2 regions of the Azospirillum sp. TSO5 genome follow, and region 2 is predicted to be linked to the other one. Evidence: riboswitches for the same ligand, from Rfam matches in the RefSeq annotation. Region 2 holds a riboswitch; the other holds the start of a gene.
The links. A riboswitch is a leader RNA that binds a small molecule or an ion and turns the genes downstream of it on or off. The one in region 2 is predicted to bind thiamine pyrophosphate.
Positions count from the first base shown of each region.

Region 1: linked by a shared signal. The riboswitch ahead of thiC (phosphomethylpyrimidine synthase ThiC) and the one ahead of TSO5_RS27750 (ABC transporter ATP-binding protein) in region 2 are both predicted to bind thiamine pyrophosphate.

Region 1 covers NZ_LGQY01000010.1:38,623-42,786, forward strand. Annotated here, with positions in the region: gene TSO5_RS02700 (ribonuclease E/G) at 1-3, shown strand, start outside; gene greB (transcription elongation factor GreB) at 106-657, shown strand; gene thiC (phosphomethylpyrimidine synthase ThiC) at 815-2,542, opposite strand; TPP riboswitch at 2,662-2,795, opposite strand; gene TSO5_RS02715 (CorA family divalent cation transporter) at 2,872-3,858, opposite strand; gene TSO5_RS02720 (hypothetical protein) at 3,897-4,164, opposite strand, start outside.
Region 2 covers NZ_LGQY01000128.1:135,353-139,516, forward strand. Annotated here, with positions in the region: gene TSO5_RS27735 (hypothetical protein) at 1-205, opposite strand, end outside; gene TSO5_RS27740 (hypothetical protein) at 202-804, opposite strand; gene TSO5_RS27745 (acetoin utilization protein AcuC) at 968-2,095, opposite strand; TPP riboswitch at 2,229-2,335, shown strand; gene TSO5_RS27750 (ABC transporter ATP-binding protein) at 2,371-3,102, shown strand; gene TSO5_RS27755 (ABC transporter permease) at 3,099-3,866, shown strand; gene TSO5_RS27760 (ABC transporter substrate-binding protein) at 3,899-4,164, shown strand, end outside.

The DNA.
Region 1 (4,164 bases), on a different contig from region 2:
TAAGCCCAACGGCCCAACCGGGACCTCTGGAACGGGAAAAGGCGCCGCAAGGCGCCTTTTCCTTTTCCCGGACGTTATCACCCCTGCCACAGGACAGGTCGGACCATGAGCAAGGCCTTCACCCGCGAGAACGACACGCCTGACGACGACGATCTCGACGATCCGGCACCGCTGCCGCAAGGCTTCAAGAACTACATGACTCCGCCGGGCTTCCAGCGCATGCAGGAGGAGTTGCGCCACCTGCTGCGGGTGGAGCGGCCGAAGGTGGTGGAGGTGGTGTCCTGGGCCGCCGGCAACGGCGACCGGTCTGAGAATGGCGATTATCTCTATGGCAAGAAGCGCCTGCGCGAGATCGACCGCCGCATCCGCTTCCTGAACAAGCGGCTGGAATCGGCGGTGGTGGTCAATCCGCAGGACCAGAAGAACCGCGAACAGATCTTCTTCGGCGCCACCGTCACCTATGCCCGCGAGGATGGGTCGGAGAACACCATCACCATCGTCGGCGCCGACGAGGTCGACCCCGACCGCGGCCATGTCAGCTGGATCTCCCCCATCGCCCGCGCCCTGCTGAAAGCGCGGGAGGGTGATCTGGTCGACGTCCGTACCCCGGCGGGGATGGAGCAGGTGGAGGTGTTGGAGATCAGGTACGCGGGGTGAGGAGTAGCTATGACGGATGCCCCCTCCCCACCCTCCCCCGCTATCGCGGGAGAGGGGGTAGGACGCTTGCCAGCGTTGCCGATCCGCCGAAGCGGCGGAGTTCCCTCTCCCGCCAAAGGCGGGGGAGGGTTAGGGAGGGGGCATCAACGCCGAACCCTCACTCCGCCGCCGGCTGGTAGATTTCCCCGCCCGACTCGCGGAACTTCTGCGACATCTCGGCCATGCCGGACTCCGCGGCGTCGCGGATTTCCTGCGTGATCTTCATCGAACAGAATTTCGGCCCGCACATCGAACAGAAATGCGCGGTCTTGGCGCCCTCCGCCGGCAGGGTCTCGTCGTGGTAGGCCATCGCCGTGTCGGGGTCGAGCGACAGGGCGAACTGGTCGCGCCAGCGGAAGGAGAAGCGGGCGCGCGACATGGCGTCGTCACGCAGCCGCGCCGCCGGGTGGCCCTTGGCGAGGTCGGCGGCATGGGCGGCGATCTTGTAGGCGATGACGCCGGCCTTCACGTCGTCGCGGTCCGGCAGGCCCAGATGCTCCTTCGGCGTGACGTAGCAGAGCATCGCCGTGCCGAACCAGCCGATCATTGCCGCGCCGATGGCGCTGGTGATGTGGTCGTAACCCGGCGCGATGTCGGTCACCAACGGCCCGAGCGTGTAGAAGGGCGCCTCGCCGCACAGTGCGATCTGCTTCTCCACATTGTGCTTGATCTTGTGCATCGGCACGTGGCCCGGCCCCTCGATCATCACCTGCACGTCGCGCGCCCAGGCGATCTTGGTCAGCTCGCCCAGAGTCTCCAATTCGGCGAATTGGGCGGCGTCGTTGGCGTCGGCCTGGCTGCCCGGCCGCAGACCGTCGCCCATCGACAGCGCCACGTCATAGGTCCGGCAGATCTCGACGATGTCGGCGAAATGGTCGTAGAGGAAATTCTCGCGGTGATGCGCCAGGCACCATTTGGCGATGATCGACCCGCCGCGCGAGACGATGCCGGTCACCCGCTTGGCGGTCAGCGGGATGTGGGCCAGCCGCAGACCGGCATGAATGGTGAAGTAATCGACGCCCTGCTCCGCCTGTTCGATCAGCGTGTCGCGGAACAGCTCCCAGGTCAGATCCTCGGCCTTGCCATTCACCTTCTCCAGCGCCTGATAGATCGGCACGGTGCCGATGGGAACCGGGGAATTCCGCAGGATCCACTCGCGGGTCTGGTGGATGTCGGCGCCGGTGGACAGGTCCATCACGGTGTCGGCGCCCCAGCGGATCGACCAGACCATCTTCTCAACCTCCTCCTCGATCGAGGAGGTCACGGCGGAATTGCCGATGTTGGCGTTGATCTTGGTCAGGAAGTTGCGGCCGATGATCATCGGCTCCGACTCGGGGTGGTTGACGTTGGACGGGATGATCGCCCGCCCGCGCGCCACCTCGTCACGGACGAATTCCGGGGTGATGAAGTCGGGGATCTCGGCACCGAAATCCTCGCCGTCGCGCGCGGCCTCCAGCGCGGCGGCGCGGCCGAGGTTCTCGCGGACGGCGATGTATTCCATCTCCGCAGTGACGATGCCGGCGCGGGCGTAGGCCATCTGGGTCACGGCCCCGCCGCCCTTGGCCCGCAGCACGCCGCTGTCGGTGGTCTCGACATCGCCACGCGCCAGGATCCAGTCGCGGCGGTGCTTAGCCAGCCCGGCCCGCACGTCGATGGCGACCGACTCGTCGGTGTAGGGGCCGGAAGCGTCATAGACGGTCAGCGGCGGCTCGCCGCCCGACAGCGCGATCTCGCGCAGGGCGACGCGCAGGTCGGGAAAGCGCGTGCCGGGCACATGGATTTTCCGCGACGACGGCAGCGGGCCGGTCGAGATGCGGATGGCGTTCTCGTTGAAGTCCTTGGGCATTGGGTTTCTCCGTCGGAGTTGGGCGGACAAACCCGGGACTGCGGACGGAGGTGCGGTATCTTCGTGCAGGCCGTTCCCCGGCATAGCGGAGCCGATACGGCCGGACGGGGGCGTGGTCGGCCCGTCACGAGGTCCCTCCCTTCGCCGGTATGACCCGGATCAGGTTCGAAGGGTCACCACGCTGCCGGCGACGCTTGGCGCCGTCCGGCCGTTGGTATCTCAGCCCCCTGTCGGGACCCCCCTGGAATGCGCCCATCCTGCCGACGACGGACGCGCCTGTCAAAAGGAAAGCGCCGCGGACGATCCGCCTGCCATATTGTGGAAACGCGCTACATCCAGCGTTTCGACCGCACATAGACCATCGGCAGCAAAGCCGACAACAACATCAGCCCCAGGGCGCTGGCATAGCCGAAGGGCGAGCCGCTTCCGGGCATGTCGGTGAAGTTCATGCCGCCGATGCTGGCGACCAGGGTCGGCGGATAGAGCAGAACGGTCAGCACCGACACGATCTTGACGATCTCGTTCTGCTCGACGTTGATCTGGCCCAGCGCCGTATCCAGCGCCAAAGCGACCTTGCCGGCGAGGAAATTGGCATACTGGTCGAGCCCGCGCAGGTCCTGCAGCGTGGTCTTGGCCCAGCGCCGCGTCGCCTTGCCGGAATTCCAGCCGTCGCCGCGCGCCAGGAAATCGGTCATACGGGTAAGGCTGGCCAGACTGACCCGCGCCTTACCGATCAGATGGCCGGCATGGCCGATGCGCTTCAGCGTCTGGGCATCATCGAGCGTCTCGCCACGGGACCGCAGCTTGCGCCCACGGAAATAGCGGCGGTTCAGCGCATCCAACTCCACCCCGGTCCGTCGCAACACGACGGAGGTGCGGTCGATCATCCCATCCACCAACGCCGCCAGCACCAATTCGCCACGGGCGGCCGAGATCTCGCCATGGGTGGCGCGGCGGCGGAAGGCAAGCAGCGCCTGCGGATCGATGTCGTGGATGGTCACCAGCCGCCGCCCGGCCAGCACGAAGCTGACGGTGGCGATGCGCGGCTCGTCGGTGTCGGCCCAGACCAGCGCGGTGACGGTCATGGTCAAGGTGCCGCCGGTCACGCGCAGACGGCTCGACTCCTCGATCTCCGCCATCTGCTCGCGGGTGGGCAGGCCCGTTCCGATCAGCGCCTCCGCCCGTGCCAACTCTTCGGACGTCGGATTGATGAGGTCGAGCCACACGGCGGAGTCGGGCAACGGCGCCGCCTCGTCCGATGCCGCCTCCCTGACCCAGCGCAGCAGACCGCCGTCATTGACGAAGACATGCAGCAAGGCTGTGCTCCTTGCGTGGTTCGCGTCGGCACGCGGCGTTACGTCACCCGGCCGCCGCGCCTCGGCTTCGCGGGCGGCGGCGCCTTGTCCCCGTCATCGAGGTCCAGCGCCGCGCCCTCGGCCTTCAGCGCCTGTTCCAGCTTGCGCCGGAAGGCGCCGCCGTCCCGCTTGGCGTCGAGGAAATGGCCGACCGCCTCCTTCGCCGCGTCACTGTCGTAGGGAACCTTGCCCAACGCCGCCAGCCTGGCGCGCTCCACCAGCTTCGGGTCCATCTTCTCGCGGATGGCCTTCATCTGGCGGAGCAAA
Region 2 (4,164 bases):
GCGTCAGCTCCTCGATCTCGGCATGGAGATTTTCCTCCTCGCGGTGCAGGCGGTGGATGGTGGCGTCCAGCTTGTCCAGCCTGTTGCGCACGCCGCGCACGCGCTGGCGCGCCTGCGACACCCGCTGTTCCACGGTCATCAGCACATTGCCGAGCCAGGCGCCGATCGCGACGATCGCCAGGACGATGATGAAGTTGATCATCATGTCGCGGCACCGGCCTTGGCGCGAGCGGTGGCGGGCGGCACCGGCACGCCCCCCTTGCCGCCGGTCCTCGCATCCCCCCGCATGAAGGACTTCTGGAACCCCAGCTTGAAGGGGAAGGCGACGTCGCACAACTGCTTCGCCTCGTCAAAGCTGGAGGCCCAGACCTCCGCCACGTTGGCGCAGCGCCAGATCGGGTTCACGGGCCCGCGTTCGCCGGCGGCCCGTGCGGCGGCAGACGCCTTTTCCTGGGTGACGGTGGCGACGAACTTCATCAGGCCGGCCTGCGGGTCGCCGACCTCATGCACGAACAGCGGCGGCTGCTCGGCCAACTCGCGGATCTGCTTCTCCGCCTTGCGGATGTCGCTTTCCAGCCGGCTGCGGTCGGAGGACTGGCTGTTGCGGCGCTGAACCAGCTGATTGACCCGGTTCTGAAGCTCCTGCGATTCCGCATGCAGCACATAGACGCGGTTCTCGATCTGCTCCAGACCGCTGCTCTTTTCCATGATGTTCGGCAGGAAATCCTTCAGCATCATGGCGACCGGGACGGCGGCCAGCATGATGATGACGATGGCGATCAGGAACAGGGTCGTATTCGACATCCGCCCGCCCGTTCTCCTACCAAAGCCCGGCCCAAGGCCGCATCATCCGACGCGGAAGCTGCACCGGCGCAATGGAATGAGGATCACCGAACAATCCAGATCCGTCAACGAATCGTCACGGCTTGGTTCGAAATTCGTCCCAAATGAAACGATTTGCTGCGGTTCAGGACAGCGCCATCTCCGCCACCCGCTTCACCACGTCCCGCACCGGCCCTGGCCGGCGTTCGTCGCCCAGCGTGGTGAACCAGTGTTCCGGCGGATTGCGGCCCGCGGCGCGGCTCCAGGTCAGGCCGCGCAACACCGCCTCCGCCTCCGCCGTCGGCTTGATCGCGGGGTCGATGCCGTTCATCACCGCCCAGATCCCGGCCCAGCAGCGCCCGACCGACCAGGGGTTATAGCCGCCGCCTCCCACCACCAGCACCCGCGGCGCCAGCGGCAGCAGGGCCGCCACCGCATCCCACAGCGCGCGGTTGGACAGCTCCAGCCGGCTCAGCGGGTCTTCGGCCAGCGCGTCGGCACCGGTCTGGATCACCATCGCCTGCGGACAGAAGGCACGGGCCAGCGGCAGCACCGCCACCTCCATCACATACTCCATCTCGCTGTCGTTGAAGCCCGGCGGCACCGGCAGGTTGCGGGCCATCCCGCCGGCGCGATCCTCCGCCTTGCCGGTGTAGGGCCAGCGCCCGTCCTCGTGGATGGAGATCGTCAGAACCCGGTCGTCGTCGGCGAAGGCCTCCTCCACCCCGTCGCCATGGTGGGCGTCGAGATCGACGTAGAGCACCCGCTCCAGCCCATGGTCCAGCAGTTCCAGGATGCCCAGCACCGGCGCGTTGAAATAGCAGAAGCCGCTGGCCCGATCGCGCCGCGCATGGTGGGTCCCTGCCGCCGGGGCATAGACCAGACCCGCCGGCCTGTCGCCCAGGATCCGGGCGGCCTGCAATGCCGATCCGCTGCTGTGGGCGGGCCGCCGGTACATCTCGGCGAAGACCGGATTCTCCAGCTTGCCGAGATTGTGCCGGGCAGCGGTAGCCTCATCCACCCGCTGTTCCACCTCCGCCCGTTTCAGCGCCGCGATGTAATCGGCGCTGTGGAAGCGCGCCAGTTCCCGTTCGCTCGCCACATGGGTGTCGAGATAGACCTCGTCCGGCAGCCAGCCCATGGCACGGCTGAGGTCGATGGCGGTCGAGACGCGCGGGATCGCCAGCGGATGTTTCGGCCCATAGGTCGAGCCGCGATAGATCTCGCCGCCGATGAACAGCGGGGTGCGAAAGGGCGTGGTCAGGGCTGGCACTCCATGATGCCCGCCAGAAACTAGGCGGGGCCACGCTCCGGTCAAGCGCCCGCTTCCAAGGTCGGGATTCCGCTGGCCGGAAGTCCGATCCGGCAATGCTTGCGATCACGGATCGTCCGCGCCTATAGTCGCCGCCTTCACTGGGGGGAGCCGATGGGCGGCTGAGAGGTCCTGTTGCGGGACGACCCCTGGAACCTGATCCGGTTCATGCCGGCGTAGGGATCAGTGATGCGGGACCGCACCCACTCCTTTTCCGCCAGAACGACATGCTTGCGATGACGCCGCTTTCGGTGACGATCTCGCGCGCCCGGCTGACCTATGGCGGCACGCTGCTGTTCTCCGACCTGACGCTGGAACTGCCGGCCGGCCGGACCACCTGCCTGCTGGGACCGAGCGGCGTCGGCAAGACCACCCTGCTGCGCATTCTCGCCGGTCTCGCCGAACCGGAACCGCCGACGCAAGTCGTTACCGGCGATGGGCAACCGCTGGCCGGCCGCATCGCCTACATGGCGCAGCAGGACCTTCTGCTGCCCTGGCTGACCGTCCTCGACAATGTCCTGCTCGGCGACCGGCTGCGCCACCGCCGGCCCGGCCCGGCGCGGGTGGAGCAGGCCCGCGCATTGCTGGACCGCGTCGGTCTGGCGGGGAGGGAACGCGACCGCCCGGCTGCCCTGTCCGGCGGGCAACGGCAGCGGGTGGCGCTGGCCCGCACACTGATGGAGGACAAGCCGCTGGTCCTGATGGACGAGCCCTTCTCCGCGCTCGACGCCATCACCCGGCTGCGGCTGCAGGAAACAGCGGCAGAGACATTGGCCGGCCGCACCGTCCTGATGGTCACCCACGACCCGCTGGAGGCGCTGCGCATCGGCGACCGCCTGCATGTGATGACCGGCCGTCCCGCCGTGATGGGGCCGGCGCTGGAGCCGTCCGGCACCGTGCCGCGCCGCGTCGACGATCCCGGCCTGCTCGCGCATCAGGCCGAGCTGCTGCGGAGGCTGGCGGAATGAAGGCGCTGCTGCGCGCTCTGGTCACGCTGCTGGTGCTGGTCGCCGGCTGGCAGGCGCTGGTCTGGGCCACCGGCCTGCCGCGTTACCTGCTGCCCAGCCCGCTGGCGGTGGCCGACGCGATGCAGAGGCAGGCGCCCCTGTTGCTGACCCACGGCCTGACCACCCTGTCCGAGATCCTGATCGGGCTGGTCGCCGGCGTGGCGTTGGGCGGGGTCAGTGCGTTGCTGCTGGCGCGCTTCCGCACCGCGCGGCGCTGGCTGATGCCGCTGCTGCTGGTCAGCCAGGCGATTCCGGTCTTCGCTCTGGCGCCGCTGTTGGTCCTGTGGCTGGGCTACGGCATGGCATCCAAGATCGCGATGGCGGTGCTGGTGATCTATTTCCCGGTGACGACTGCGCTGTTCGACGGGTTGCGGCGCACCGATCCCGGCTGGCTCGACCTTGCCCGCACCATGGGAGCCTCCCCCGCCGCCATCCTGTGGAGCATCCGCCTGCCGGCCGCCCTGCCCGCCTTCTGGTCCGGCGTGCGTGTCGCCGCCGCGGTGGCGCCGATCGGCGCGGTGATCGGCGAATGGGTGGGGTCTTCCTCCGGCCTCGGCTACCTAATGCTGCACGCCAACGCCCGCATGCAGATCGACCTTCTGTTCGCCGCCGTCCTGGTGCTGGGGCTGTTCGCGGTGACGCTGTACGCCGCCGTCGACGCGCTGGCCCGCCGCGCCCTGCCCTGGCAACCCGATACCCAACCTGCCGAAGACGCCAACCCTTAAGCCGCCAACCCTCGAAGGGGGAGAGACACCCGATGAAGCACCTATTCGCCGCCGGCCTGATGGCCGCCAGCCTGATGACCTCGCTTCCGGCCCTGGCCCAGGACAAGCTGTCCGTGATGCTGGACTGGTTCGTCAACCCCGACCATGCCCCGCTGGTGGTGGCGCAGGAGAAGGGCTTCTTCAAGGATGCCGGGCTGGACGTGACTCTGACCGCTCCGGCCGACCCCAACGATCCGCCGAAGCTGGTCGCCGCCGGCGGCACCGACATCGCCGTCTCCTACCAGCCGCAGCTGATCCT